DNA from 4 places in the Rhizobacter sp. P5_C2 genome. Region 1 is predicted to be linked to each of the others. Evidence: predicted binding sites of a transcription regulator. Region 1 holds the regulator's gene; each other region holds the start of a gene.
The links. Region 1 encodes FliA, which starts transcription of late flagellar genes. Its sites were predicted from a motif close to CTAAAGTTTNNNNNNNNNNNGCCGNTA; they were not measured.
Positions count from the first base shown of each region.

Region 2: a site for FliA is predicted at 6,095-6,121, ahead of ACXJLU_RS22580 (chemotaxis protein CheX). Genes of this name have one in related genera too.
Region 3: a site for FliA is predicted at 6,380-6,406, ahead of fliD (flagellar filament capping protein FliD). Genes of this name have one in related genera too.
Region 4: a site for FliA is predicted at 1,298-1,324, ahead of ACXJLU_RS22385 (flagellin domain-containing protein). Genes of this name have one in related genera too.

Region 1 covers NZ_JBFULV010000103.1:528-7,878, forward strand. Annotated here, with positions in the region: partial or broken gene flhF (flagellar biosynthesis GTPase FlhF) at 1-943, shown strand, start outside; gene ACXJLU_RS26975 (MinD/ParA family ATP-binding protein) at 997-1,779, shown strand; gene ACXJLU_RS26980 (RNA polymerase sigma factor FliA) at 1,800-2,513, shown strand; gene ACXJLU_RS26985 (methyl-accepting chemotaxis protein) at 2,533-3,891, shown strand; gene ACXJLU_RS26990 (hypothetical protein) at 3,893-4,858, opposite strand; gene ACXJLU_RS26995 (hypothetical protein) at 4,929-5,102, shown strand; gene ACXJLU_RS27000 (class I SAM-dependent methyltransferase) at 5,099-5,848, shown strand; gene ACXJLU_RS27005 (hypothetical protein) at 5,856-6,248, opposite strand; gene flgM (flagellar biosynthesis anti-sigma factor FlgM) at 6,322-6,645, opposite strand; gene flgA (flagellar basal body P-ring formation chaperone FlgA) at 6,761-7,351, opposite strand, start outside.
Region 2 covers NZ_JBFULV010000068.1:19,072-26,422, forward strand. Annotated here, with positions in the region: gene pgm (phosphoglucomutase (alpha-D-glucose-1,6-bisphosphate-dependent)) at 1-1,090, opposite strand, end outside; gene ACXJLU_RS22560 (HrpF/NolX family T3SS translocon protein) at 1,286-2,377, shown strand; gene ACXJLU_RS22565 (hypothetical protein) at 2,549-3,712, opposite strand; gene ACXJLU_RS22570 (hypothetical protein) at 3,734-4,621, opposite strand; gene ACXJLU_RS22575 (response regulator) at 4,737-5,105, opposite strand; gene ACXJLU_RS22580 (chemotaxis protein CheX) at 5,120-6,085, opposite strand; gene ACXJLU_RS22585 (CsgG/HfaB family protein) at 6,229-6,906, shown strand; gene ACXJLU_RS22590 (DUF4810 domain-containing protein) at 6,903-7,277, shown strand; gene ACXJLU_RS22595 (DUF799 domain-containing protein) at 7,274-7,351, shown strand, end outside.
Region 3 covers NZ_JBFULV010000067.1:23,988-31,338, reverse strand. Annotated here, with positions in the region: gene ACXJLU_RS22425 (hybrid sensor histidine kinase/response regulator) at 1-1,332, opposite strand, end outside; gene ACXJLU_RS22420 (alanyl-tRNA editing protein) at 1,329-2,060, opposite strand; gene ACXJLU_RS22415 (alpha/beta fold hydrolase) at 2,089-2,964, opposite strand; gene ACXJLU_RS22410 (flagellar brake protein) at 3,007-3,756, opposite strand; gene ACXJLU_RS22405 (flagellar protein FliT) at 3,803-4,102, opposite strand; gene fliS (flagellar export chaperone FliS) at 4,180-4,599, opposite strand; gene fliD (flagellar filament capping protein FliD) at 4,862-6,277, opposite strand; gene ACXJLU_RS22390 (flagellin N-terminal helical domain-containing protein) at 6,461-7,306, opposite strand.
Region 4 covers NZ_JBFULV010000067.1:16,545-23,895, reverse strand. Annotated here, with positions in the region: gene ACXJLU_RS22385 (flagellin domain-containing protein) at 185-1,030, opposite strand; gene ACXJLU_RS22380 (O-linked N-acetylglucosamine transferase, SPINDLY family protein) at 1,463-3,445, shown strand; gene ACXJLU_RS22375 (class I SAM-dependent methyltransferase) at 3,442-4,944, shown strand; gene flhD (flagellar transcriptional regulator FlhD) at 5,190-5,513, shown strand; gene flhC (flagellar transcriptional regulator FlhC) at 5,564-6,103, shown strand; gene motA (flagellar motor stator protein MotA) at 6,656-7,351, shown strand, end outside.

The DNA.
Region 1 (7,351 bases):
CCAGCAGGACATGATGAACGAGCTGCGCTCGATGAAGGGCCTGATCGAAGAGCGCTTCGGCGCGCTGGCCTTCATGGAGAAGCTGCAGCGCCAGCCCGCCCAGGCGATGCTGATCCAGAAGCTGCTCGACACCGGCTTCTCGCCGGCGCTGATCCGCAAGCTGGCCGAGAGCCTGCCGAACGACGTGAGCGACGAGACCGCGTGGGCCGCCAACATCCTCGAGCGCAACCTGATCACCGGCGAGAACGACGCCGCGCTCGAAGACCAGGGCGGCGTCTACGCGCTGATCGGCTCCACCGGCGTCGGCAAGACGACCAGCGCCGCCAAGATCGCTGCCGCCTTCGCCACCAAGCACGGTGCCGCCAACCTCGGCCTGATCACGCTCGACGCCTACCGCGTCGGCGCCCACGAACAACTGCGCGCCTATGGCCGCATCCTCGGCGTGCCGGTGCACACCGCGCACGACCGCGCCTCGCTCGAAGACCTGCTGGAACTGCTGGCGGCCAAGAAGATGGTGCTGATCGACACCGCCGGCATGGCGCAGCGCGACAGCCGCACCCGCGAGCTGCTCGACATGCTGGCCCACCGCTCGATCCAGAAGCTGCTGGTCGTCAACGCCGCGGCACAGGGCGAGACCATCGAGGACGTGATGGTGTCGTACCGCGCCGCCGCCTGCAAAGGCATCGTGCTCTCGAAGCTCGACGAAGCCGTCAAGCTGGCCCCGGCGCTCGACGCGCTGATCCGCCACAAGCTGAAGGTCGTCGGCGTCGCCAACGGCCAGCGCGTCCCCGAAGACTGGCACCGCCTGTCGGCCCACGCGCTGGTGCATCGCGCACTGCGGGCCAACACCGGCACCGCCTACCGCATGGATGCCGACGACGTGAACCTGATCTTCACGGCGCGCCAGCCGGCGCTGCGCACGCGCGGCTCGCTGCACGCCTGATCGATCGTTCGATCAAACACGAACAGCCCCCCTAGCCTCGTCCTCAGCGCCCCATGCACGACGCCTTCGACTCCTCGTTCCCGCAAGACCAGGCCCACGGCCTGCGCCAGCTGTTCGGCCAGACGCGCGTGCGTTTCGTGCCGGTGGTGGCCAACCCGAACATGGCGTTCGGCGGCGTGATGCTGGAGCGCCTGTGCACCGCCTTCGGCGAGCTCGGCGCGCACGTGCTGGTGATCGACGCCTCGGACCGCGCGCCGGCCCCGGCCGAGCTGACGGCCGTCGGCCTGACCGGTTGCGTCGAGCCGCTGTCGCACCAGGTGTCGTACCTCGCCGCGCGCGGCCTGCCGATCCGCTATGTGGATGCGCACGGCAGCACCGCCAACTTCCTGCAGGCCGCAGCCGATGCCGCGCCGCATGCCGACGTGGTGCTGGTGCATGCCACCGAGACCGACCTGTGCCGGCTGTTCATGCGCAGCGAGGCCCGCCCGCTGCTGCTGGCCGACGACCGCCCGGCCAGCGTGACCCATGCCTACGCCGCGATGAAGCTGCTGACGCAGCGCGCCGGCCTGATGGTGCACGACCTGCTGCTCGGCGCCGCCCCCCATTCGCCGCGCGCCGAACGCATCGCGCAGCAGATCGCTTCCTGTGCCGATGGCTTCCTGGGCGCCGTGCTGCGCGACTGGATGCACGTCGATCCCGCGTCCGACGTCAACGACCCGCCCACCCCGGCCCTGCGCCGCTGGGCCCGTGACGTGCTGCAGCCTGCCGCCGCTGAAGTTGCCTATGCCACCGGCTTTCCGGTGCGTCGCGATTTCGCGCAGCAGGCCCTGAACTGAATTCCCCCGGAGCTGACCCCATGTATACCGCCAAAGGCCAACTCGACGTTAACTCGATGCTCAAGCAGTACAGCTCGCTGGTGCGGCGCCTCGCTCACCAGATGATCGCGAAGCTGCCTGCCAACGTCGAGATCGACGACCTGATCCAGGTCGGCATGATCGGGCTGACCGACGCGCTGAGCCGCTTCGACGCGGCGCAGGGCGTGCAGTTCGAGACCTTCGCGACGCAGCGCATCCGCGGCGCGATGCTCGACGAGCTGCGCGGCAACGACTACCTGTCGCGCGGCACGCGCAAGCAGCAGCGCACCATCGAATCGGCGGTGCACAAGCTCGAGCAGAAGCTCGGCCGCGCGCCTGCCGAAAGCGAGATCGCCCGCGAGATGGGCATCACGCTGCCCGAATACCAGGAACTCCTTGGCAAGGTGCGCGGCACCCAGCTGGTTTACCTGGAGGACATGTCGGGCGACGATGGCGACAATGATTTCCTCGACCGGCACGTGGCCGACGAAGGGATCAACCCGCTTGCGCAGCTGCAGGACCAGCGCATGCGCCAGGCCCTGGTCGACGGCATCAAGACGTTGCCGGAGCGCGAGCAGTACGTGATGAGCATGTACTACGAGCACGACATGAACCTGAAGGAAATCGCGGCCGTGCTGAAGGTGACCGAATCGCGCGTCTGCCAGCTACACAGCCAGTCCATCGCCCGCTTGCGCGTCAAGCTGCGCGAGTGGTGATCACCGAGACCGAGACACCATGTTTGCAATGTTCAGGAAGGGACGCGAGCAGTCGCCCAACGAGCCGATCGAGCCCGTCGTGACTGCAGCAGCCGGCGAGCCCGACCTGCGGGCCGCGGTGCAGTCGATCGGCAAGCAGGCGTCCAGCGTCGGCCGTGATGCGGCCGAGGTGCGCGGGCTGCTCGACGACGCCAGCAAGGTGTCGGCCCGCCAGGCGCAGGCCGTCGTCGCGCTGGTCAGCCAGCTGAGCGAGGTCACGCGGGCGCAGCAGGCGATCGGCGATGTCACGGCCGGCAGCCTCGATGCGGTCGGGCGTGCGCGTGAGGCGGTCGAAGCGGTCGGCACCGAGGTGGCCGGCATCGTCGACACGCTGCGCGAGGTGGCCGCGGCCGCCAGCGAGATCACGCAGATCGCGCTGCAGACGCGGCTGGTGGCGTTCAACGCCTCGGTCGAGGCCAAGCGCGCCGGCGAGGCCGGGCGCGGTTTCGGCGTGGTGGCCGATGCGGTGAAGGACCTGGCCTCGAAGGTCGAGGGGTCGTCGAAGGCGATCATGAGCACCGTGGGCGTGCTCGACACGCGCATCGGGGCCTTGTCGCGCGAGATCCAGGCCAAGCCGGGCGAAATCAGTCAAGGCGGTTTCCACAAGGCGCTGGCCGATGTGGAGGCCGGGGTCGCGAGCATCACTGCCGCGGCGACGCAAAGCCGCGAGATCTGCGGCGGCGTCAACCTGCAGATGGGCGTGATGCAGTCGGAGATCCAGCAGACCACCGCGGCGCTCGACAACGCGATGCGCCGCAGCGAGGCCTTTTTGAAGGTGTCGGAGCACCTGATCGAGCTGGTGGCCGAATGCGGCATCGAGACCGAAGACACGCCGTTCATCCAGGCCGCGATGGAAGCGGCCGCGCAGATCGGCAAGCTGCTCGAGGATTCGCTGCGCACCCGCACGATCTCGCCGGCCGACCTGTTCGACGAAGCCTACAGGCCGCTGCCGGGCACCAACCCGGCGCAGCACGCGACCAAGTTCATCGAGCTGGCGGACAGGCTGTTCCCGCAGGTGCAGGAGCGCGTGCTGACGCTGAGCCCGAAGGTGGTGTTCTGCATCGCGGTCGACCGCAACGGCTACGTGGCGACGCACAACAAGAAGTACTGCCACCCGCAGCGCGGCGACCTGGCCTGGGACACGGTCAACAGCCGCTACCGCCGCATCTTCAACGACCGCACCGGGCTCGCTTCCGCGCGCAACCAGCGCCCGTTCCTGCTGCAGACCTACCGCCGCGACATGGGCGGCGGGCAATTCGTGCTGCTGAAGGAAGCCGCCGCACCGATCACGGTGCAGGGGCGGCATTGGGGTGGGGTGCGGGTGGCGTTCAACTTCTGATCTATTGCTTGTCGACGTGAACCCGGCATTTCTCGCCGTTGAGTCGGTCGATATTTTCCTTGGTGTCGCCGTCTAAACTCATGCTTCCCAGGTATATGTGCTTGGGATGAAGGCTGGTTTTGCTGTAAATGGCCTTCCAGAGCCAATCCTGATCTGTCAAGCCGTTGCCTTCCAGCATTATTCTTGTGATGTCGAGCGCAAGAAGACTCTCAAACGCCACGCGATCCTGCCGGCTCAACCCGGTGTTGCTGAGATTGAGTTCGACGTCTCTGTGGCGGGCATGGCTCAGCGATTCGCAAATTGATTTCGCCTCGCGATCGCCCAAATTTTTCTGCCCTCCCAGATTCAGCTTGATCGGGTGCATGCGCTTCTCCAGATCACGCATGAAATTGGATACTGCAGTGAGATCTCCCCTGCTGAGGGGGCCGATTCTCTCGGCGCTCAGCTCAAGAGATGAATCCCTCAAGAGGAGATAGTGAAGATAGGTGGCGGTGATTGGCAGGCGATAAATCTGCTTGCCTTTCGGCAAGATCTGGCGCAGAAAATCCCCCTTCCTGCGATCTATCGGGGAAGAACCGGAAACGTCGGGTGACAACTTTTTCCCCGAGTATTCGAGCAATGCAGTGAATTCATCTTCTGACAGCTGCTGAACCGATTTGATGAAATTGACGGGATCCTGTTCCTCTGGCTGCTCAGCGATGAGTTTGTCCAGGATTTTTACAGTGGCACCGTTGATGACCTGGCTGATGGGGGCGGCAATGGCCGAAGCAGCTTTCACCGTTGCGGATCGTTGACTCTGGGTGCCATCGGTCTCGCTGGATGTGCTGGTTTCGAAGGCTGTCCTGACCGTGAGCGCTGCCTCGCGTTTCAATTTTTCATTTTTGCGCGAATGAATTGGCGCCTGCGCTTGTTTTTCATCATCTTTGGCGACTGTGCGTGAGCGGGGCGACTTGAAACAACGAAACATGGCCTGGTTCCTGGCTGAAGATTGAACGAGGGAATCTGCATTTCAATCTCCCTTTGCCTGGATCTCGGCAGTGACCAAACGTCTGATTGAACAAGCTGAATCCGCTGGAGATCAGGTGAGTGACATCCCGAGCGAAATCGATCCACGCAAGGTTCGTTTGTTCAGAGGGCGGGGACTCGATGAGCGCCTCGGTTTCGACGGCTTGGTATCGTCCTGCCTTCACGAAGGAGAGTTCGCCGCATGATCTGGCCGCTGCCCGCTCTGCTCGCCTGGGCCTTGGCCTGGGCGCTCTTCCTCGGGCTGCAGCGCGCGGCCGTGCCGCTCGGCGTCGCGCTGCTGCTGGCCACCGCGCTCGGCGGTTTGCTCGCACTGCTGCCGATCGTGGCGGCCACGCGCTGGCGCCGGATCTTCGTCGCACTCGGTTTCCCGCTGTCGTTGCTGGCGTCAGGCCTCGCCGGGGCATTGCCCGCCTGGGCGTGGCTGCTGCCGATGGGCGCGCTGCTTGCCCTCTACCCCGTTCACGCCTGGCGCGATGCGCCGGTCTTCCCGACGCCGCGCGGTGCGCTGCGTGGGCTGTCGGCGCTCCTGCCGCTGCCCGATGGCGCACGCGTGCTCGATGCCGGCTGCGGGCTGGGCGACGGGATGCGGGAGTTGCACGCGGCGTATCCGCGGGCGCTGCTCGACGGCATCGAATGGAGCTGGCCCGTCAGGCTGCTGTGCGGCCTGCGCTGCCGGCTGCGGCGCATCCCGGCGCGCGTGGTGCGCGGCGACATCTGGAAGGCCGATTGGTCCGGCTACGAGCTGGTCTACCTGTTCCAGCGGCCGGAGAGCATGCCGCGCGCCGTCGCGAAGGCGCAGACGGAGATGCGCCCGGGGGCGTGGATGGCGAGTCTGGAGTTCGAGGCGCAGGAACTGCGCCCGGTGGCACGGCACATCTGCCCGGATGGGCGGCCGGTGTGGCTGTATCAGGCGCCGTTCAAGGCGCGCTGAACATGAATCAGGCCTGGACGAACCCGCGGCTGCCGCGGTCGGCAGGGCCGTTCGCGGAATACACCGCCGCCGGCCGCTCGCGCGGCATCAGCACGTCGATCGCGCGATCGAGCGCCGCAGTGGCACGCGCCAGCGATTCGCGCTGTGCCGCCACCAGGCCGCCGGCCAGCGCCAGGCGCTCGCGCAACGGGGTGGGCACCGGGCCGCTGCGGGCCGCGCGGGTGAAATGATCGACCGCGCGCGCCAGCGAGCGGTGCAGTTCGGTCGCATGCAGGTCGATCGCCGCGCTGTCGCGCGTGCGAAGCGCCTCGCCCAATGAGGCGAGTTGCGTCTCGACCGCGCCGAGGGTGGCCTCGAGTTCGGGCGAGGTTTCGTACGCGGGAATCACCGGCTGCTGCATGACGAACGGGTGGCCAGGGGCCGTTGAAGAAATCGAGACAGAGACCGAGACAGAAAGCCGAACCGCTGAACGATCAGTGGCCCAGCACTTCCCGGGCGTTGGCGATCAGCTTGTCGGCGATGGCTTCCGGATTGACCTTGAAGCTGCCGTTGTCGATCGCGTCGGAAATGCGCTTGACCTTGTCGGCGTCGAAATCGGCCGAGGCCGAACCCGCGCCGGTCAGCGACGACGCCGCGCTCGACAGCGAAACGGTGGTGCTGGCTTCGGGGGCCGCGGCGCCGACAGCCGGGGTGGCCTGTTCGGTGGGCTTGGCGGTCGTCCCTTGCTTTTGCGTGGTGCTGCCGACCGCCTGGGTGGGGGCCGCAGCTTCTGCGTGATTGCCGATCTTGATGCTCATGAAGGACTCCTTGGGTCGGGACACTGGGCCCGGCCTTTCAACATGCACGGTGTATCGGCCCGCCCGTTGGCGACTTGAGGGCTATCGCCCGAATTGTTGACCCTGGGACGGTTTTTCACAATGCGAGTTCCAACTGGTGTTCCGCGACCGCGACACCCGTCACGAGACGGCCGCTTTCGGTGCGCACGCGCGCCGGCTGGCCCTCGATGCCAGCGGTCACTGCTTCGCCCGAGCCCGCCACTGCGTAGCCGTCGCCGACGGCCCGGATGCGCACGGTGTCGCCCGGGGCGAACCATTGCCGGGCCTTCAGCGTGGCCTGGCGCACGCCCTGGCCGACCGACACCGAGCGGGCCAGCACGCGCCCGACCAGCGCCGAGGCGTCCGTCAGCGCCGGGCTGGCCTCTTCGGCGAGGTCGACCTCGGTCTCCCGGACATCGCCGGCCGCCAGCACCTGGCCGCCCGGCATCGCCTGGTTCATGACCAGCGCCTTGCCCCAGACCTTGACGGTCACCGGCAGGTAGATGTTCCACGGCGTCGCACCCTGGGTGCAGCGCAGCCCGACCCGGGTCTTGCCCCAAAGCCGGGTGTTCGGCGTCAGATAAGCCTGGACCTGCTGGCAGGGCGCGAGGCGCAAGCGCGCATCCATCGGTCCGGCGACGACCTCGACACGGCCCGGCAGCGCCGGGTTGTTGCCGAGCTGGGCCTG
Region 2 (7,351 bases), on a different contig from region 1:
TGCGCTCGATCAGCTGCGTCGTGACGACGGTCTTCGCGATGCCGGTCTCGCTCGCCCAACCCGGCCGGTGCCGGAACAGGTGATCGATCATCAGCGACAGGTAGTCGTTCGGCGGCAGCAGGCCGGCGTGCGGCGTCACGATGCCGTGGCGGTCGTGGTCGGTGTCGCACGAGAACGCGACGTCGAAGCGATCCTTCAGCGCGACCAGCCGGTGCATCGCGTACGGCGACGACGGGTCCATGCGGATCTTGCCGTCCCAGTCGAGCGACATGAAGCGGAACGTCGGGTCGACCTCTTCGCTGACGACGGTCAGGTCGAGGCGGTGCTGCTCGGCGATGGCACGCCAGTAGTGCACGCCGGCGCCGCCCAGCGGGTCGACGCCCATGCGCACGCCGGCAGCGCGGATCGCGTCGAGGTCGATCACCTGGCCGAGTTCGCCGACATAGGTGTGGAGGTAGTCGTGGCGGCGCGTGGTGTCGGCCCGCAGCGCGCGCGGTGCAGGCATGCGCTTCACGTCTTTCAGCGCGGTCTCGAGGTGGCGGTTCGCCGCGGCCTGGATCCAGCCGGTGATGGTTTCATCGGCCGGGCCGCCGTTCGACGGGTTGTACTTGAAGCCGCCGTCGCGCGGCGGGTTGTGCGAGGGCGTCATCACGATGCCGTCGGCCAGGCCCTGGCGTGATTCGATGCGCCCGCGGTTGTGCACCAGGATCGCGTGCGACACCGCCGGCGTCGGCGTGAACTCGTCGCCCTCGGCCAGCATCACCGTGACGCCGTTGGCCGCCAGCACCTCGAGCGCGGTGGCCGCGGCCGGCGCTGACAGCGCATGCGTGTCGACGCCGAGGAACAGCGGCCCGGCTATGCCGGCCTGGCGCCGGTGATCGCAGATGCCTTGCGCGATCGCGAGCACATGCCATTCGTTGAACGAGCGGTCGAGCGACGAGCCGCGGTGGCCGGAGGTGCCGAACGCGACGCGCTGCGCCGGCACCGAGGGATCGGGGCGATCGTCGACGTACGCGGCGAGCAGCCGGCCGACATCGATCAGCACCGAGGCGGGTGCCGGTTGCCCGGCGAGTTCATGCGTTGTGCTCATGCGGTCGATGATAGGCAGCGGGCCTCGCGGTGCAGGTGTCGCCGTGTGGCGGGCAGGGCTTTTCGCGATCCCGGTTGCGGCTTCGCATCGCGTCTGCGGCGCTCCCGACGCCGCCCCTAAGGTACGGACCGTTCACCGGGTTTCCATCGCTGCGTCGCAGCGTGCCTGCGGTGATGCGTCGAAAGCGTCTCGATCATGAAGATTCCATTCACCCAACTTCTTCAGGCCGGGGCGCACTTCGCACCGGCCAACGGTGGCCTGCAGAGCCAGGGCCTGCCGGGCGTGGCGGGGCAGCAGGGCCTGGCCCTGCATGGCGGCCAGCAGCAGGGTGCCTTCATCGACCAGGTGATGGGCGGCCTGCAGCTCCCCAAGCTTTCGATCGGCAACGATGACGAGGCGGGCGACCCCGGCATGTCGTCCTCATCGCTGTCGGCGATGATGACGCTGCCGCAGATGCCGCAATCGCAGCCGCAGCAGGCACTGGCGGCACCGCAGGGCGGCCAGTGCGCCGCCGCGCAGCAAGGTGCGCCGGCTGCTCAGAGCGGTCCGGTGATGCCGTCGGCCAACGACAAGGCGCCGCCGGGGGCTTCGGCGCAAAGCATCGTCGACGGCAACCCGACGCTGAAGAACCTGGGCAACCAGAGCGGCGTGAAGGACAACCTGAAGAAGCAGTGCGGCGACTGGGACGATCCGTCGAAGAGCCCGCAGGAGCGTGCCGACTCGGCGCAGCGCGCGTCCAACGTCGTCGACTGGGTCAAGGGCGCGAAGGACCGCGATGGCGACGTGCGCGACAAGGAGGTGAGGACGAACGGCAAGATCGAAGGCTTCACGAAGGACGGCGACGCGCGCCACGGCACCGAGGCCGGCCTGCTGCAGGACTTCGGCAAGTACGGCTACGGGCACCTGAAGGCCGACCAGCGGCTCGACCAGACCAACGACGGCCACGTGAAGAAGAACGGCACCAACATGGACAACGCCGAGTACATCGGCCACAAGATCCTCGACGGCCTGTCGAAGGCCTTCAACTTCATCGGCGACCTGATCAAGAACACGATCGGCAAGATCCCGGGCCTGGGCAAGGTGTTCTCGGCGCTGGCCGAACTCGGCACCAAGACGATCGGCGGTGCGCTGCACGTGGCCGACACCGCGGTGATCGGCGGCGACGTGAAGAAGGCCGGCGTCGAGATGGGGGCGAGCCTGACGGAGACGGCCGTCGGCTTCGCGGACCCGACCGGCCTGGGCGCCAAGGCGGCCGGCGATGCGGTGCGCGGCAGCTACAAAGGCTGACGCAGCAGAAGCTGTGCTTGCACACAGTACTGTATGAAGATACAGTTATCGCCTCGGAGGTCACCCATGTACGCACAACTTCGCCAGAACTATCGTCCCCGCGGCCAGCGCATCCCGGCTTGGCTGGTTCGCGTCTGGCGCTGGCTTTGAACCAGAGGCAGGGGCGGTGCGCTATCGGTTCAGCGCATCGACCTGCCGCTTCGCCTCATCCACATCCTTGTTGAGTTCCGCGAGGTAGCGGCTTCGCTCCTCGCTGCTCCATTCGGCATCGGAAAAATTGTCGAGCGCATACGCCTTGCTGGTGTGCACGCTGCCCACCTGCCTCGGCAGCATCGCGCGGTCCGGAAAGCGGTCGGGCACGAGCAGGAAGCCCTGCACGTCGCGCAACGTCAGCGGGAATGCCGGCTGGCCGTCGCGCACCAGCTTGCCGAACAGGCGCAGCCTGAACTCCTGCTCGCCGACCGCGACCTCGTCGTTGAAGCTCAGCAGTGCGAACGGCTTGCCGGCCGCATCGTCGACGCGCGCGCTGACGACATAGCGGCCGGGCTGCGCGACCTTTGCCTTCAAGAAGAAATCGAGCGAGCCCGCTTGCAGCGCCTCGCGCACGCCGGCCCATTCGGCGGGCACCAGCGGGTTGTAGACCAGGTCGAAGTTGACGTTGCCGAGCTGGCCCGCCTGGTTCAGGTAGGCCTGGATGCGGATCGTGCCGGCGAAGTCCGCAAAGCCCTGCGTCGACGGCTGCAGCACCGCGGCGAGGCTGCCGTCCGCGGCTTCGGTGAACGGCACCGGCACCTGCGGCAGGCCTGCCGGCCGGCGTGCATCGGGCAGGTCGAAGGCCACCGCACGTGTCACCAGCAGCACCAGCGGGCGATCGTCGTCGTCGACGGCACGCACCGTCAGGCGCACCGATTCGGCGCCGCTCGCGAACACCCGGTCCTGCGTGCTGCGCACATGCACGCCCTTGGCCGGCTGACCGCCGGGCGTGCGTAGCGGCATCTCCTCGGCCACCGGATCGAACGGACGCAGCTGGTCGGGGTGCTCGGCCAGCGGACGCGCCTCATGCGGGTAGCGCGTCGACGTCTTGTACTTGGCGAGCGTGTCTTCGGAGCGCGCGAGGCGCTGCTGCCACAGGTCGAGCTGCGCGCGGCGCGCCTGCACCGCGCTCGCGCTGAATGACGCCGGCTGAGGCGCGACCGGTGCTGCGACCGCGGCCGCGACCACCGGTGCCGGCGAGGGCGCCGGCACCTCCGCCGGCGCATCGCGCCCGAAGCTCAATGCCGCCATCAGCGCGACCCCCATCGCGCACGCGGCGGCGACCAGCGCCGGCTTGCCCATGCGTCTTGCCTCTCGAAGCCGTCAGCGAGCGTTGGTCACCATGTCGGCGCGGACCTTGGACACCACGCCTTCCCAGTTCTTGTTCGTGTAGTGGTTGAAGGCCTCGGCATCGTCGCGGAACACCACCGAATGGTTGCTCCATTTCGCGCGCCCGCCTTCGTTGTTCGCGGTGCCCAGCGTCAGGTCGTTGCAGAACCAGTCGCTCGGGTTGCAGAAGCTCGCGCCCGAGCTGCCCGACACGCCGCCGCTCGAGTGGTACGCGACGACCTCGTCGTCCTGCCCCGGCAGCACGAAGGAGTACAGCGTGCCCTTGGAGCCGGCGTACATGTAGAACCAGCTCGCGCGGGTGTTGTTGTGGTCGTACATGGCGCGCGCGGTGGAGGTCTTCAGGTCCGACACCAGCGGTTCCGAGACGGCCCAGTCGCCCGCATCGGCGAGTTCGCTGCCGCCACCGGCGCCGGCCGCGATGTCGACCCATTTGATGTTCCAGCCGGTCTGGGTCGTGCCGTCGCTGTTGCCGCATTCACCGGTCGAGCTCGCGATCGGGTTCTTCTTGTAGCGCGCGGTGCCGCCGTACAGCGAGAGCGCGTAGCCGATCATCAGGTCGCCGGCGCTGTGGGCCGCGACGTAGCACCAGTTCGGCCCGGTGCAATAGCAGTCGAGCGCATTGCGCACGAGATAGTTCTGGTCGGAGACGTGGTTGAAGCCGTCCCAGTTGACCGACTTCTTGTTGACGCCGGCCTCGACGGTCGACGGCCCCCAGTAGCTGAAGTCGGCGTAGTTGCCGAGGATGCCGCCGCCGGTGCGGCCGTTGATCCACAGCGAGTAGTTGGTGGCCAGTGCCGCCGTCGTCAAGCCGACGAGCACGGCGCCGATCCCGGCCAGGCACAGCCGCGTGAGGTGTCGCATCGAGTCCCCCTGTCTGTTATGGAAATCGGCTGTTGTGAAACCGATCTCGCGAGGCCCGAAAAGTACGCTCGTGCGGAAAAGTGCAGAAGCCCGAAGTTCCCCTCTTGACGAGTCCTCAAAGGCCACACAGCTTGCGGAACGGCCCCAGCACCGCCTCGCCGCGGAAGGGCTTGACGATCCAGCCGGTCACGCCGATCGCCTTGGCGCGCTCGCGCATCTCGGCGTTGTCCTCGGTGGTCAGCATCACGATGTGCACCGCCGAGTTCCCGAGCTCGGTGCGGATCTTCTCGGCCATCGTCAGGCCGTCCATGTTCGGCATGTTGATGTCGCTCACCACCAGCTTGATCGACGGGTCGAGCGCCAGCTGGCGCAGGCCGTCGCGGCCGTCGTTGGCCTGGGCCACGTCGAAGCCGTTTTGCCGCAGGAAGGTGCAGACGATCTCGCGCATCGTGTGGGAGTCGTCGACGACCAGGATCTGGGCCATTCAGCGGCTTCTCTTCAGAAGAATTCCAGCTCGCCGGTGCTGTCGGCGACGGAGGCGGGATTCGAGAACTCGACGAAGGCCTCGGGGCGGAACAGCAGGTTGAAGATGAAGCGCTGCACGATGGTCAGCGAGCGCTGGCGCGGGTGGCGCGGGTCTGACAGCTGGTAGCGGATGCACAGCTGCGGGTCCTGCGAGCCGAACGAGATGTACTTCTGCTCGTGGTTGATCACGATCGGCACCTGCGTCTGCTGCGTCGGGAACGCCTCGGGCGGGATGTAGTGGTTCTTGAACGCGCCCCAGATCAGGTTCGTGGTCTCGGCGATCAGGTTGTTCAGCTCGCGGAAGCCCAGGTCGCCGCCGACGCCCTCGAAGCCCATGCCCTGGGCCATGCCCTGGCGCAGCGCGCCTTCCTCGGCCTGCAGCATCATGTAGCCGCGGCACCAGGTGCTCTCCAGCGCGATCAGCGTCGACACCTGGCCGTAGATGATGCGGTCGTGCACCACGTAGGGCGGCTCGGCCTCCACCGTTGCGTTCGGGAACATCGAGCGGATGGCCTTGCAGGTCAGCTCGACGATGCCGTGCACCAGCGCCATCGGGTAGCGCAGGCCGAACAGGCTTCGGTCGATGTGGACGCGCAACTCGTCGAGCCGGCCGCTGGCCCACGGGTGCGTGATGCAGCGCGTCTCGTCGTCGGTCAGCGCCCGCGTACTGGTGCGGCGCAGGAAGATCGGCAGCTCCGGACGCTGGCGGTGCAGGGCCTGCGCGAGCTTCAGGCTGTCGGGTTCGTCGCAGGGCAGGTCTTCGGCCAGCAGCACGCCAGCCAGGTCCTTGTGCTGGGCCAGCGCCTCCATCGCGTCGGCCGCGGCGCGCGGCACGGTGATGATGCCGAGCGTCTCGCAGAACGCGAGCAGCTCGGGATAGTGCTTCGGATCGTGCTCGAGCAGCAGGATCTTGGCGGCGAGGAAAGCGGTATCGGCCATGGGAGGGGTTATCGGCAGCATGGCAGGGGGCTGAAAGCATCCTCAATCTTTTTGTCGCTTGCCGTGCCGATGTGCCGGGGGCCTCGCGACGGCCCGTCAGATAATTCACGGGCTTTTGTTCCCATCTCTTCCAGAGGATTCCCATGCTCCAACGTCCGACAGCCGTTCTCGCGGCTGCATGCGCCTTGCTGATCGCCGGTTGCGCCACCGAAAGCTCCCGCACGCTGGAGGTCGCGAAGACGCAGGCCGCCGCAGCGCCGTTCAACGGCACGCGCCTGCCGGTGTCGGTCGGCAAGTTCGACAACCGCTCCAGCTTCATGCGCGGCGTGTTCTCCGACGGCGTCGACCGCCTCGGCAGCCAAGCCAAGACGACGCTGGTCGCGCACCTGCAGCAGTCGCAGCGCTTCTCGGTGCTCGACCGCGACAACCTGTCCGAGACCGGCCAGGAAGCCAAGCTGCAGGGCACGGCGCAGACGCTGCGCGGCGCGTCGTACGTGGTGACCGGCGACATCTCCGAGTTCGGCCGCAAGGAGGTCGGCGACCACCAGCTGTTCGGCCTGTTCGGCCGCGGCAAGACGCAGATCGCCTACGCGAAGATCACGCTCAACATCGTCAACAGCCTCACCGCCGAGGTCGTCTACTCGGCGCGCGGCGCCGGCGAATACGAGTTGTCGAACCGCGAGGTGCTGGGCTTCGGCGGCACCGCCAGCTACGACGCGACGCTGAACGGCAAGGTGCTCGACCTCGCGATGCGCCAGGCGGTCGACGACCTCGTCACCGCGAAGGACAGCGGCCAGTGGGGCAAGGACGCTGCCAAGTGAGGGGCCGCCTCCTGGTTGCCGCCTGCGCGGTGGCGCTGCTGGCCGGCTGCGCCAAGCCGCGCCCGCCGCTGTACCTGTGGGAGTCGTTCCCGCGCCAGCAATACGACGCGCTGCAGCGCGGCGGCGCCGGCGCGCAGGAGCAGATCGCCGCGCTCGAAGAGCACGTCGTGAAGGCGCGGGCGCAGAACGCGGCGCTGCCGCCCGGCCTGCGTGCCCACCTCGGCATGCTGAAGCTGTCGATCGGCGACCCCGGCGAAGCACGCCAGCTCTGGCTGGCCGAAAAGCTGGCGTTTCCGGAATCGGCACCCTACATGGACCAGTTGCTGAAGCGCCTGGACGGCCCGGTGACCAAGGCGGAGAAACCGGCATGACGCTCGCTCGTTCACTGTTTCGATCGGTCGCGTTGACGGCCGCCGTCGCCACGGCCGCGTTGCTCGGCGGCTGC
Region 3 (7,351 bases), on a different contig from region 1:
GACGTGCACGCGGCGCTCGCCGACCGTCAGCGTCAGCGCCTGCTGCGCATTGACCATCAGGTTCAGCACGATCTGCGAGATCTGGTCGCCGTCGCCCATCACGCTCGGCAGCTGCGGCGCCAGGTCGAGCTGCAGCGCGACGTTGTGGCTGCGGTAGGTGTAGCCCAACAGGTCGGCCGACGCGCGCACCAGGTCGTTCAATGCCACCGCGCCGCGCTGCGACGGCCGGCTGCGCGCCATGTTCAGGAAGGTGCGCACGATGCGCCCGCAGCGCTCGGCGGCCTCGCGGATGCGCCGCACGTCGTGCTGCAGGTCGGGCCGGTCCTCGCACTTCTCCTCGAGCAGCGTCGCGCGGCCCATCACGATCGCGAGCGGGTTGTTCAGTTCGTGCGCCACGCCGGCCAGCAGGCTGCCCATCGCGGTCAGGCGCTCGCCCTGGCGCAGCGCCTCGCGCTGGCGCTCGATCTGGCGCGCCGCGTCGTGGCGCTCGGACACGTCGGCGATCGACGCGGTGTAGAAGGCCGTGCCGCCGACATCGCTGCGCCACAGCACCATCTCGATCGGGAATTCGCTGCCGTCGGCGCGCAGCGCATGCAGCTCCATGCGCTGGCCGAGCACCCGCGCCGGGCCGCCGGCCTGCATGCGCCGCAGCCCCGCCTCGTGGGCCGCGCGGTGGCGCTCGGGCACGATCACCTCGCTGACCGGCCGCCCGACGACGTCGGCGCGCCGGCGCCCGAAGATGGTCTCGGCCGACGGGTTGAACTCGACGATGCGGCCGTCGGCGTCGGTGGAGATCAGCGCGGCCAGCGCATGGTCGACGATCGCCGACTTCAGCGCCTCGCTGGCGCGCAGCTGCTCCTGGCGCAGCGCGAGTTCTTCTTCGCCCAGCCGCAGGTCGGTGTGGTCGAGCCCGCACACCACCACCGCCTGCACCGGCCCGCCGCCCGGCGTGTACGGCACCAGCACCTGCTCGCGGTAGCGGCGGCCCTGCAGCTGGTAGTTGACCCAGCCCTGCAGGTGCAGCGATTCGCCGGCGAACAGCCGCTCGAAAATCGGCACGAAGCTGCGGTACACGCCGTCGTCGAGCACCTCGGACATGTGGCGGCCGATCACCCGCTCGGGCGGCAGGCCCATGAAGCGCAAGGCCTCGAGGTTGGCGTACAGGTAGCGGCCGTCGCGGCCGATCACCGCGACGCGGGTGTTGATGTGCTCCAGCAGCACGCCCATCAGCACCGGATCGAGCATCGGCAGCGAGGGTGGCTCCGCCCCCCAGCGCGTGTGCGACCAGTGCAGCTCCCGCTGGTCGTGGCCGACGTCGCCGTTCCCGCTCATGCCGCCGGTGCCGCGAACCCCAAGACCACGCGCCGCGTCTGCGCGGACTTCTTCTCGATCTTCGTGACGACCACCGCGCCGATGTCGGCCGTGTTCGCGACGTGCGTGCCGCCGCAGGGCTGCAGGTCGACGCCTTCGATCTCCAGCACCCGCACCCGGCCCAGGCCGCGCGGCGGCTGCACGCTCATGCTGCGCACCAGGCCGGGGTTGGCGTCCAGCTCGGCCTCGCTGATCCAGCGGTGGCGCACCGGGTGCGCGCCGGCCACCAGGCGGGCGAGGCCGGCGGTCAGCGCCGCCTTGTCGAGCGGGTCGGTCATGTGGAAATCGAGCCGGGCCGACTCGGCGGTGATCGAGCAGCCGTCGACCGGGTGCGGCACCAGCGCGCACAGCAGGTGCGTGGCGGTGTGGAAGCGCATGTGGCGCTCGCGGCGCGCACGGTCGATGCGGGCGGTGACCGGCTGGCCCACCGCCAGCGTCGCGAGCAGTGCCTCCTGCCCCGGTGCCGGCACATGGACGATCTCGCCGGGCGCCGCGCCCTTGCGGGTGTCGGCGATCTGCAGCACGCCGCCGTCGGCCAGCCGCAGCTCGCCGCGGTCGCCGGCCTGCCCGCCGCCGAGCGGGTAGAACACGGTGCGGTCGAGCTGCACGCCGGCCTCGTCGAGCGCGGTGATGCACGCCTCGCAGTCGTCGAGCGCAGCGTCTTCTCGGAACAGTTCTTCGGTGGTCATCGCGGGCATCCTGGCCGTTGGCGTGGCATCAAACCGGGTCGGTGATGAAGCGGCGCAGCACGTCGAAAGCCTCGTTCGGCTTCTCGCGCCAGGCCCCGTGGCCGATGCCGGGGAAAGAATGGAAATGCCGCCAGCGTTCCGGCAGCGCCGCGGCGATGTCCTGCGCGTCTTCGAGCGGGCACACCGGGTCGAGTTCGCCGGCCAGCACCAGCACCGGGCATTGCGCGGCAGCCAGCCCGGGCAGCAGGTTCATCTGCCGCTGCTCGCCGCGGATGAAGGCCTGCAGGATCTCCGGCGCGGTGAAGCGCCAGGGCGCGCTCTCGACGCGGCCGACCAGGCTCGGGTTGTACAGCGGCTTGCACACCCGCTGGTACACGGCATTGTTCTCGTCGTTCGGGTCGGCCCAGAAGCGCTCGGCCACCGCGCGCGCCTCGGCGCCGCCGAGCTGTTCGAACATCGCGAGCTTGCGCGGCATCGCCATGCTGCCGGCGGTGCTGGACAGGATCACCTTGGACGCATGCGCCGGATGGCGTGCGATGTAGCGCTGCGCGACGAAGCCGCCGAACGACTGGCCGAGCACGATCGGCTTGACGATGCCGAGCGCGTCGCACAGCCGCACCAGGTCGTCGGCCCAGGTGTCGAGCGTCCACTCCGACGGCGGGCGGCGGTCGCTCATGCCGTGGCCGCGGTGGTCGTAGTAGACGATCTGGGCCAGGTCGGCCAGGCGGGAGAAGACGGGCTTGAAGGCCACGTGGTCGAAACCCGGGCCGCCGTGCAGCAGCACGAGGCTGGGTTTTTCCCGCACACCGTTGCCGTCGGGAACGAGGCCGGGGCCTTCGACGTCGACGAACAGCCTCACACCGGGCTCGATCTGGATGCGCACGCGCTGGCCTTCGTTGTTCAACCAGGGGGCGATCTTGCCACGCCCGGCGGAGCGCGCGAGAAGCTAGCCGCCGTTGAGGAGGCGCTGCCGTTTTTGCGTTTGATCGATGTAGCGCTGCAGCGCGCGCGTGACGTCGCTGGCGGGGTTGACGATCTCGCAGCCGAGGCGCACGCCGCGCGAATCGGGGTTGATCGAGGTCACGTGCTGCAGGCGCAGCGCAACGTGGATCCGCGTGTCGACATCGAGGTCCATCTGCACGCCGTTCAGCACCACGCCGGCCGGCAGCGGCGGCACGTCGTCGGGCAGGAACAGCGCGCAGCCGCCGATGCTCACGTCGAGCACGCGCAGCGCGAGCGGCATCTCGTGGATGGCCGGGTGGCGCACGCGCGCCATCGGGGTGCTGCGCAGCAGCGGCCGCACGCGGAACCCGCTGCGGCGCTGGAAACGGAACAGCTCGCGCGGCATCGCGCAATTGAGCACGGCGTTGCGGCCGTTGTGCACCACCACCAGCCCGACCGCGTCGAACTGCAGCTTGATGCTGTCCAGGTAGGCGACCGCGACGGCATCGGCCGACTCGACCAGCGACTGCACCTGGTTGCTCTCGGCTTCGGCACTGAAGCCGATCACGCCGCGCACCGGATCGAACGACCACAGCGTGGTGGTGTAGGTCGCGCCGTCGCTGCCGTTCAGGTGGACGATCACGTTGCCGTCCTGCAAGCGCTTGAGCATCGCCAGCACCTCGGGCACGGCGGAGATGCGGAAGTCGTCCAGCCCGCCATGGGTGGCGGCCAGCGCATCGAGCGGCATCGGCATCGTGTCCAAGTTCGGCTCCGGCTCGGCGGGTCGGTGGATCAGGGGGTCAGTGGACGGTCTTCGGCTTGCCCGCCAGGATCGCGTCCAGGTCTTCGAGCCAGGGTTCGGCCAGGTGGCGGATCTCGGCGTCATTGACGAGGATGCGCTGCATGATGCGCGATTTCAACTGGGCTTCCTCGGAATCCAGCGGGCGCTGCGAGGCGGCATGCTTGAGCTGCGAGATCAGCACGGCGCAGGCGCCTTCGAGCTTGACCACGTGGTCCCAGTTGCCGACGCGGGCGGCTTCGAGCATGTCCTGGCTGGCGCGCTCGATGGCTTCGTAGTAGTTCAGCAGGGCCTTGTTCATGGGGTGGTCTCCGATGTCATGCGACCGGTCGATCTGGAAGTGCTTCATGGTGTGCGGTCCGGTGGTCAGGCGGCGCTTCAGGCAGCCGTCTTGATGTCGATCTGGGCCCACGCGCTGCGCAGGGGCTCGATCAGCGAGACGCATTCGTCGAGGGCCGCCTCGTCGCTGTGCCGGTTGGCCTGGGTCAGGCGCAAGGTCATGTAGGCGTACAGGTCGTTCAGCTGGGCCGCGAGCGCGCCGCCTTCCTTCAGGTTCAGGCCGGCCTTCAGGCCTTCGTCGACGATGCGCACCGCGCGGCTGATGGCGCGGCCCTTCTCTTCGATGTTCTTGTTGCGGATGGCGCCGCGCGCCTGGGCGATGCAATCGATCAGCCCGTCGAACAGCATCGAGATCAGCTGGTGCGGCGATGCGCCGTCGACCTTGGTGCCGACCTGCACCGCCTGGTAGGCATTGCTGCGGCCGCCGAAGGGCGATGCGGAGTAGTCGGATCCGAACATGTTGTTGGCCTTGTGCGTGACTGGATGCACTGTTTATCGGCCCGCCCTTCGCCGCCTTTAGGCTGCACAAGGGGGGTGAAACAGGGTCCATTTCAACCTCAAGTGTGAAGGGATGTTGCAGGCACCTGCGCCAGTGAAAACACCGTTCGGACTGAGGTATCGAAGGCCTGCTTGATGCCTGCACCGCATCGGGCCTTCGATACCTCAGTCCGAACGGTGTTTCATGGGTTCGGCCAAACGTCGCCCCTGCGGGGTTCCAGCGTCAGCCGGTGCTTTTATTCCAGTTGGCGATCTGCTGCGTGATGTACGTGCTGAGCGTGTTCAGCCCCGCCATCTTCGTGTCGAGCGCGGTGTACTGGGCACGCAGGCGCTTCTCGGTGGCCGTCATCCGGTCGGTGATGTTGTCCTGCCGTTCCTGGTTGTCCTTCAGCGAGCTGTTCAGCCCGGTGGTGCGGGCGGCCAGCGAGCCGTCGGTGCCCAGCACCTGGTCGCCCAGCGCGCGCAGCTTCTGCGCGAAGCCGTCGTTGGCCGAGTCGACGGTGTCGCTGTTGGCGAACGCCTTCTTCATCTCGGTCAGGTTGCCCAGGGCGCTGGTCAGCTTGGTGTCGCTGATCTTCAGCGTGCCGTCGGTCTGGATCTCCAGCCCGATCGAGGACAACGTCGGGAACGCGCTCGAAGCGGAGCCGGTCCCGGTCAGCATCGAGCGCAGCTGGCGCTGCAGCGACACCGCGGTGCTGTCGCCCTGCAGCGTGCCGGCCGTCTTGGTGGCGTCGTCGTACTTGGTCTGCGTCTTCAGCAGCGACGCGAGGCCGTTGTAGGCGGCCGTGAAGTTCGTCAGCGCGCTCTTGATCGAGGTGTTGTCCTGCGCGACGCTGACCTGCACGTCGCCGGTGGTGACCTTCTGCAGGTTCATCGTCAGGCCCTGCACCACGTCGTTCAGCGTGTTGCTCGCCGACGTGATCTCCAGCCCGTTGATCTTCGCCTTCGCGTCGGAGGCGGTCTGCGTGCGCGTCATCGCGGCACTGCCGTCGGTCGCGTCGTACGCGAACGCCGACGGGCCGCTGCCGCTGGCCGTCACCCGGAAGCCGTTGTCGACGCCGGTGGAGGACGATGACAGCACCAGCCGCGCGCCGCTCGAATCGGTGACGATGGAAGCCGACACGCCGCCGGCGGCGGCATTGATCTTGTCGCGCACGTCGGCCAGCGTGTCGGTCGCGCTGATCGCGATGTTCATCGAATTGATGGTCGCGCGGGCCTTGAAGCCCGGCTCGGTCACGTCCCAGCTGCCGACGTCGATCGTCAGCCCGCCTTCACCGACGACGGTGCTGCTGGAGGCAAAACTGGTGCTCGCCACCGACTGCGCGGCGGCCAGCTTCGACACGCTGACGGCATAGTTGCCGGCCGCGGCGCTGGAGCCGCTGGAGACGGTGATCGACGACGCATCGGCCGAGCTGGCCGTCGTCGCGCCCCAGGTCGCGGACCGGGTCAGCGCCTGCGCGGCGTCGCGGAAGCTCGACACCGCGGATTGGATCGATCCGTACGCGGAGATCTTGGTCTGGACCTTCGTCGCTTCGGTCTGCAATTGCGCGACCGGCAGCTTTTCGACCGCCATCAACTTCGTGATGATCGATTCGACGTCGAGGCCGCTGCCTATGCCTGCTGATGTAACTGATGCCATGACCGTGACCTTTCGGAAGAGTGGACGGCAAGCGGAGGAGGCCTCGCTGCCACAGTCCTAAAAGAGGAAGGGCTCCCCCAAAGGGGAATCCGATATCGCGTGTATCGGAATCACAGTCGGCAACTTGAGGCCCGGGGTGCGACTTTTTTCGCTCTTTTTATGCCGCGACCGACAGGCGGGTCATCAACCCTTCAGCAGCTGCAGCACCTGCTGCGGCAGCTGGTTGGCTTGCGCCACCATCGCGTTGCCGGCCTGTTGCAGGATCTGCGCCCGGCTCATCGCGGCGGTTTCCGCGGCGAAGTCGGCATCCATGATCCGGCTGCGGGCGGCCGATTGGTTCTCGACGTTGGTCTGCAGGTTCGAGATCACCGAATCGAAGCGTGACTGGCTCGCACCGTAGGTGGCACGCGTGTCGTTCACCAGGTTCAGCGCCTGGTCGATGCTGTCGATCACGGTCGCCAGCGCGGTCGAATCGGTCGTGCTGTCGATCACGGTCGTCGCGGCGGTCACCGCGGTGATCGAGGCATCGACGGTCATGTCGACGGTGTTGATGTCGATCGTGTCGTTGACCGTCGTGTTGGCGCCGACCTGGAAGGTCTGGACGCCGGTCGACGCGAGAATCGGCTGGCCGTTGAACGTGGTGCCGGCGAGCACGCGGCCGATTTCGGCCGACAGCTGCTGGAATTCCTTGTTCAGCGAATCCTTGTCGCTGCCGCTGTTGGTCGAGTTGCGGGCCTGCACCGACAGTTCGCGCATCCGTTGCAGCGCGTCACCCACCTTGGCCAGCGCGCCTTCAGCGGTCTGCGCCAGCGAGATGCCGTCGTTGGCATTGCGGATCGCGACATTCATGCCGCGCACTTGCGCGTTCATGCGTTCGGCGATCGCGAGGCCCGCGGCGTCGTCCTTCGCGGAGTTGACCCGCAAACCGGACGACAGGCGCTGCATCGAGACGGCCAGCGCGGACTGGGAAGAATTCAGGTTTCGTTGCGCGTTCAGCGAAACGATGTTCGTGTTGATGGTTTGTGGCATGAAGCACTCCTCAAGAATCAATGACTCCCGGCGAAATGCGCCGGC
Region 4 (7,351 bases), on a different contig from region 1:
TCAGCATCCTTCAGTGGATCCGGACCGCAGATCCCGGGCGAGGAACCTGTGGAAGTGATTGTTCCGAGAACTGGAGTGGGGTTAAACCGGGAAATGAGCCGGTTCGACCCGCCTTTTCATCCGCCAAACGAGAAGGCCCCGCCCGGTTTCCCGGGCGGGGCCTTGAAGAAGCGAGCCTGGCGGCTTACTTCAGCAGCGACAGCACTTGCTGCGGCAGCTGGTTGGCTTGCGCCACCATCGCCGTGCCGGCCTGCTGCAGGATCTGGGCACGCGACAGGTTCGACGTTTCAGACGCGAAGTCGGCGTCGGTGATGCGGCTCTTGGCAGCCGACTGGTTCTCGACCGAGGTCTGCAGGTTCGAGATCACCGAGTCGAAGCGGTTCTGCGCCGCACCGTACATGGCGCGCTCGCTGTTGACCTTGTCGATCGCGCCGTCGATGTTGTCGATCACGGTCTTCAGCGCGGCCGAGTCGGTCGTGCTGTCGATGACGACGGTGCCGGCCGTCACGGCGGTGATGCTGGCATCACCCGTCATGTCGGTCGTCGTCACGGTGATGACGTCGTTGGTCGTGGTGTTGGCACCGATCTGGAAGTCCTTCGCGCCGGCGCTGGCGCCGATGATCGCGATGCCGTTGAAGGTCGTGCCGCCCAGGACGCGCTTGATTTCCGACGACAGCTGCTGGAATTCCTTGTCCAGCGAATCCTTGTCGCTGGAACCGTTGGTGCCGTTACGGGCTTGCACGGCGAGTTCACGCATGCGTTGCAGCGAATCGCCGACCTTGCCCAGCGCGCCTTCAGCGGTCTGCGCCAGCGAGATGCCGTCGTTGGCATTGCGGATCGCGACGTTCATGCCGCGGACCTGGGCGCCCATGCGCTCCGAGATCGCCAGGCCGGCGGCGTCGTCCTTGGCGCTGTTGACGCGCAGGCCGGAAGACAGGCGCTGCATCGAGGTGGCCAGGGCGTTTTGGGTGGTCGACAGATTGCGTTGTGCGTTCAGCGACGTGACGTTGGTGTTGACTGACATGCTCATTTGAAATACTCCAATAACGGTTGAACTGAGACCCGGCATGAGCGCCGGCATTGCCTCGGCAGATGCGTATCTACCTTCGATCCTCTTCTGCCTAAACGGCGGCACACCGAGATGTGCCGCTTGCTGCGCCCGGCTGGTCTGCCGGACCCCGGCGCCGTTGTTGCGTCGCCGTTGGAGGCTTTATCGGACCGCCACTTTCGGGACTTGAGTCCGTGCTTCCAAAATTTCTGCGGGATCCCCCGAACAAAGGGGTGGGAGCCCGCCTTCTATCTGCATTCGCGGCGAAAACTTGAGGGGCCACGAAGACGTTTCAGAGTGTGTCAAGCAGCGAACTGGCGGGCATCTGCGGTGCATCTCCGGGCCTTCGCCGACGGGGTACTTCCTAGAATTTCAGGCACCCTTTCATGGGGCGTGCCCACGCGCGCCATCACGATGCAGACCAAAACCCACAAGCCCGCCAAGACCCGCCCTGCCCTCGTCCCGCCGTTCGCGCGGACCGCGCAGCGCGACTGGGAAGAGGGCCTGGTCCACGCGAAGGCGGGCGATTGGGCGAAGGCCGAGCACGCCTTCCACCGCGCCAGCGAGCGCAGCCCGCGCGACACCGTCTACCTGCTCAACCTCGCCCGCGCGCAGATGAAGAACGGCGCGCACGACAAGGCGCTGCAGAGCGCGCAGTCGGCGCTCACGCTGAAGCCCGACGATGCGCTGGCCCGCATGATCGCGGCCGACTGCCTGAGCGCGCAGCACCGCTACCAGGAAGCCGCGAACTGCCTGCAGCAGCAGCCCGAGCAGACGCCGCGCAGCGCCGAGTACTACCAGAACCTCGGCGAAGCCCTGTTCAATGCCGGGCAGCACCAGGCCGCAATCGCCGCGCTGTTCGAGGCGCTGTCGCGCAATGTCGATCACGCGCTGTCGCACTACCGACTCGGCCTGGCGTTCAACGCGCTGGGCATGAAGCAGGAAGCGACCGAATGCTTTCGCACCGCACTGATCCTCGGTCTGGGCGGCGGCGACCTGGCCGCGCAAGGGCTGCTCGCCTTCGTCGAGCGCGAGCTGTGCCGCTGGCAGAACGCGCAGGCCGACGTGGCCGCGCTGCAGCGCCTGGCCGCTGCGCTGCCCGATGACGCGGCCAGCTGGGCATCGGTCTTCGCGCAGGTCACGGTCACCGACGACCCCGTCATCCAGCGCCGCGTCGCGCGCTCGTGCTGGCGCTTCCAGACGCGCCGCGTCGAGGCCTTCGCCCCCGTGGCCCCGCGCCCGCTGCCCGCACGGCTGCGCGTGGGCTTCGTATCGGCCGATTTCCACCAGCACGCCACCGCCATCCTGATGGCCGAGGTGTTCGAGAAACTCGACCGCAGCCGCTTCGACATCACCCTTTATTCGCACGGCCCGGACGACGGCAGCCCGATGCGTGCGCGCCTGCGCGCCGCCGCCCGCTTCGTCGATGTGGCCCGGCGCAGCGACCTGGAGGTCGCGCAGCAGGTGCGGCACGACGCGGTCGATGTGCTGGTCGACCTGAAGGGGCATACGCGCGACGGGCGGCTCGCGATCTTCGCCCACCGCGCCGCGCCGGTGCAGCTCAGTTTCCTCGGTTTCCCCGGCACGACCGGGGCGACGCCGGCCGACGGCATCGACTACTTCGTCGGCGATGCGATCGTCTCGCCGCTCGCGCACGCCGGGCACTTCAGCGAGAAGCTCGCGCTGATGCCCGGCTGCTACCAGCCGAACGACCGCCAGCGCCCGCTGCCCGGCCCGTACAGCCGCGCGCAGGCCGGCCTGCCGGAAGAGGCGCTGGTGCTGTGCGGCTTCAACCAGCCGTTCAAGCTGTCGCCCGAGGTGTTCGACGTCTGGTGCCGCCTGCTGCACCGCCTGCCCGGTGCCGTGCTGTGGCTGCTGCAATGGAACGACCACTCGCCGGCGCAACTGCGCGCCGAGGCCGCCGCGCGCGGCATCGACCCGCAGCGCCTGGTGTTCGCGCCGAAGATCGGCCTGCGCGAGCACCTGAGCCGCCTCGCGCTCGCCGATCTCTTCATCGACACCTGGCCTTGCAACGGCCACACCACCGCCAGCGACGCGCTGTGGGCCGGCGTGCCGGTCGTCACCTATGCCGGCGAGACCTTCGCATCGCGCGTGGCCGCCAGCCTGCTCGATGCCGTCGGCCTGCCGCAACTGGCCTGCGCGACGGTGGCCGACTACGAGGCCCGTATCTTCGAGCTGGCCGGCGACGCCCCGGCGCGCCAGGCCTTGCACCAGCACCTGGTGGCCGCGCGCGACACCGCGCCGCTGTTCGACAGCGAGACCTGGACCCGCGATTTCGGGCGCCTGCTGTGGGCAGCGGCCGAGCGCTGGTCGCAGGGGCTGCCGCCTGACCACATCGTCCTCGCCGCCGAGAATCCGCAAGGAGCCCGCGCATGAATGCCCTGCCCGCCATCCACCTGTGCATCGTCCAGCCCGCGGGCTACGTGCATTCGCTCGGCTTCCTCGACCAGGCGCGCTACTTCCGCCACCAGTTCCGCCGCATGGGCGCGGAGGTGAGCCTCGCGAAGAACCGGCTGCGCCATGACGCGGTCAACCTGGTGTTCGGTGCCCACCTCGGCTTCGACGCCACGCTGCGCGAGCGCCACACCTGCATGTTCGTGAACCTCGAGCAGCTGGGCCGCGACGGCGCACCGGTCGGCGACGACTACCTGAAGCTGCTCGCCGGCTCGGCGGTCATCGAGTACGACGCCGACAACATCGCTGCCTACACGAGCCATGCCGACGACGTGCCGGTGTTCCCGCTGCTGTTCGCGCCCTACCTGAAGCCGGCGCAGGCCGTGCCGCTGGAGGATCGCCCGATCGACCTGCTGTTCATCGGCAGCATGAACCCGCGCCGGCTCGAGATGCTCCAGCGCATCGAGGCGAGCGGCCGGCGCGTCGCGAAGTTCGACCACCCGCTGTACGGGCCCGAGCGCGACGAGGTGATCCTGCAGGCCAAGGCGGTGGTCAACTTGCACTTCTACCCGACCAGCCGCTTCGAGCAGGCACGCGTGTCGCACTGCCTGTCGCTGGGCACGCCGGTGCTGTCCGAACGCCGGCCGCAGACCCGCCCGCACGAGGCCTTCGAGGACTGCGTCAGCTGGTTCGACGAAGCCAGCCTGGAGCAGGTGTTCGGCCAGCACTTCGGCACGCCGGCGTTCTTCGACGAGGCGCGCGCGCAGCTGCAGCGCTTCGAGGCCAGCGACCCGATCGAGGCCTATGCCGACATCCTGGCCTTCGCCGCCGGCTACGCCCGCGTGCACCAGGAGCGCCGGCCGCAGACGCCGTGGCAGCCGGCTCGCATCAACCTCGGCTCGGGCAAGGACTACAAGCCGGGCTGGCTGAACATCGACATCCTCGACCGCGCCCAGCCCGACCTGGTGCTCGACCTCGGCCAGCCGGTGCAATGGCCGCACCGCGCGAGCTCGTCGTACGGCGGCGAGATGCTGCTGGACGCCGGCAGCGTCGACCTGATTTTCGCGAACAACGTGCTCGAGCACGTGCCCGACCTGCCGACGCTGATGGGCAACTGCCTGGCGCTGCTGAAGACCGGTGGCCAGTTCATCATCGAGGTGCCGTACGAGCACGCGGCGACCGCCTGGCAGGACCCGACCCACCTGCGCGCGCTGAACGAGAAGTCGTGGCTCTACTACACCGACTGGTTCTGGTACCTCGGCTGGTTCGAGCACCGCTTCCAGCTGGCGCAGTTCCACTACCTCGACGACGCACTGCGCGAATGCCCGAAGGAGCGCGCCGCCTTCATGCGCGTCGTGCTGGTCAAGGTGGAAACCTCGCTGCGCGAACGCACCACCGCCCGGGTGATGCGGGCCGATTTCGCGCTGCCGGACGACCTGTCCGAGAGCTATGCGGCCGATCTGGCAGCCATTTCGGCCTGAACGACCCCTCCCCCGTCCTCGAGAGACCGCCCAGGCGGTCTTTTTTTTGTTCTGTGACAAGCACTTGCGTTCGGGCGTCAGCTTCCCTGGCAGCCGTGTAGGAATTTGCCTGACAGGGGGCATGGAAAAAGCTGGACTCAAGCCACAGAACTGACCTGATGTTTGGGTCCAGATCGCTTCTTCACAATCCGTTCCACGTTGAGACAAGTAGCAAGCAAACCGCAACACACACAGAGGAACGAGACATGAACGCCGACCAAATCCTGACCGAAATCCGTGAAGCCAACCTGTCGTACCTGATGCTGGCGCAGAGCCTGATCCGCAGCGACCGCGAGCAAGCCCTGTACCGCCTGGGCATCAGCGACGAAAGCGCATCGCTGATCGGCCTGCTGACGCCGGCGCAGATGATGAAGGTGGCTGCGAGCAACACGCTGCTGTGCCGCTTCCGCATGGACGACGACCTGGTCTGGGGCCTGCTGACCAACCATGGCAAGACTGCTTCGAACGACACGACGAGCCGCCTGCACGCCAGCATCCTGATGGCCGGCCGCCACCACGAAGCCGCCTGAGTTTCGCGACCGCCGCAGCCGACACACACCACAAGATTCCGGAGAGAGACATGACCCGCACCAAGAGCATCCTGACCGAAGCCAAGCAGATCGATCGCGCTGTCACGCTGATCAACCTGGGTGCCCGCCTGCAGGTGCTGGAGTCTGAAACCGACCTGTCCTACGAGCGCCTGCTGCGCTTGTACAAGGAAGTCTCCGGCAAGTCGCCGAGCAAGGGCCAACTGCCCTTCTCCACCGACTGGTTCATGACCTGGCAACCGAACATTCATGCCTCTCTGTTCCTGAACATCCACGAATACCTGAACAAGGTGGCCGTGATGGACGAGATCGACGTCGTCATCAAGGCTTACCAGCTGTACTCCGAGCAGACCCAGGCGCAGGGCCTGGAAGCGCTGCTCTCGGTGACCCGTGCGTGGCGCCTGGTCAAGTTCGTCGACAACGGCATGTTGACGATGACCAAGTGCTCGAAGTGCGGCGGCCATTTCGTCAGCCACCCGCACGAGATTTCGAAGCATTACGTGTGCGGCCTGTGCAACCCGCCGGCGCGTGCCGGCAAGGGCAAGGCCACTGGCGGCATCCAGATGCATTGAACGGCTTGTGCGCTCAAGTCGACCGCAAGTTGGTCGATAACCTCTCAACGATTTCTGTTCCCTGGGTAGTGTGAGTTAGCGACTTTTGTTTTCTTGATCTCCTCCTGGCGCTGAAAAGTGCTTTCAACGGGTCCTTCGGGGCCCGTTTTTCTTTGTCAAGTGATCGACGACCCCGGATTGGCATCCGGGCTACGACGATGCGAAGCGAGTCGCGTGGAGGGCAACAATCCCAATCAAGGGGCGATGTGCAGCGGGGTGGCCGTGTTATCCGCAGCGGGCCAGAACGAACCGCATGGTGTTGCATTCAGGCTCTTTGCTTTGGTTACTTTCATTTGAGCCCCAATGAAAGTGACTCGCCCGCCGGGGCGAGACCCGGCAATGCCACGCAGTGCAGAAGCCCCTCGCGCAGCGAGAGAAGCAATTTCCCAGCGCTGTTCGAGCGATTGCCGAACCCCCGCCACGCCCACACTCAAGTGACTGGGATGAGGGCCGATAACGGTCCGAGACCGCGCCGACAGGTGCACCCCCCAAAAACACGGAACAGCCTGGAACATGTTCGTCCTCATCGGTTACGCGGTTGCCCTCGGGTGCATCTTCGGCGCCTATGTCCTGCACGGCGGGAACATGGGCGTGATCATCCACGCGCTGCCGACCGAGCTGATGGCGATCCTGGGCGGCTCGCTCGGCGCCTTCGTCGTGAACAACCAGCCGAAGGTGCTGAAGGCCACACTGGCCGCCCTGCCGGCGCTGCTGAAGGGCTCGAAGTACTCGAAGGCCCGCTACATGGAGCTGCTCGCGCTGCTCTACGACATCCTGCAGAAGGCGCGCAAGGAAGGCCTGATGTCGATCGAGAACGACGTCGAGCGCCCGCACGAATCGGCCCTCTTCAAGAAATACGCGACCGTGGGCAACGACCACCACGTGGTCGAGTTCATCACCGACTACCTGCGCATGATGGTCTCGGGCAACCTGAACGCCCACGAGATCGAGAGCCTGATGGACAGCGAGATCGACACCCACCACCACGAGGCGCATGCGCCCGCCGCGGCGATCGCCCGGCTGGCCGGCGCGCTGCCGGCCTTCGGCATCGTCGCCGCGGTGCTGGGCGTGGTCAACACGATGGGCTCGGTGGGCCAGCCGCCCGCGATCCTCGGCGGCATGATCGGCTCGGCGCTGGTCGGCACCTTCCTCGGCATCCTGCTGGCCTATGCGGTCGCGGAGCCGCTGGCCGGGCTGATGGAACAGAAG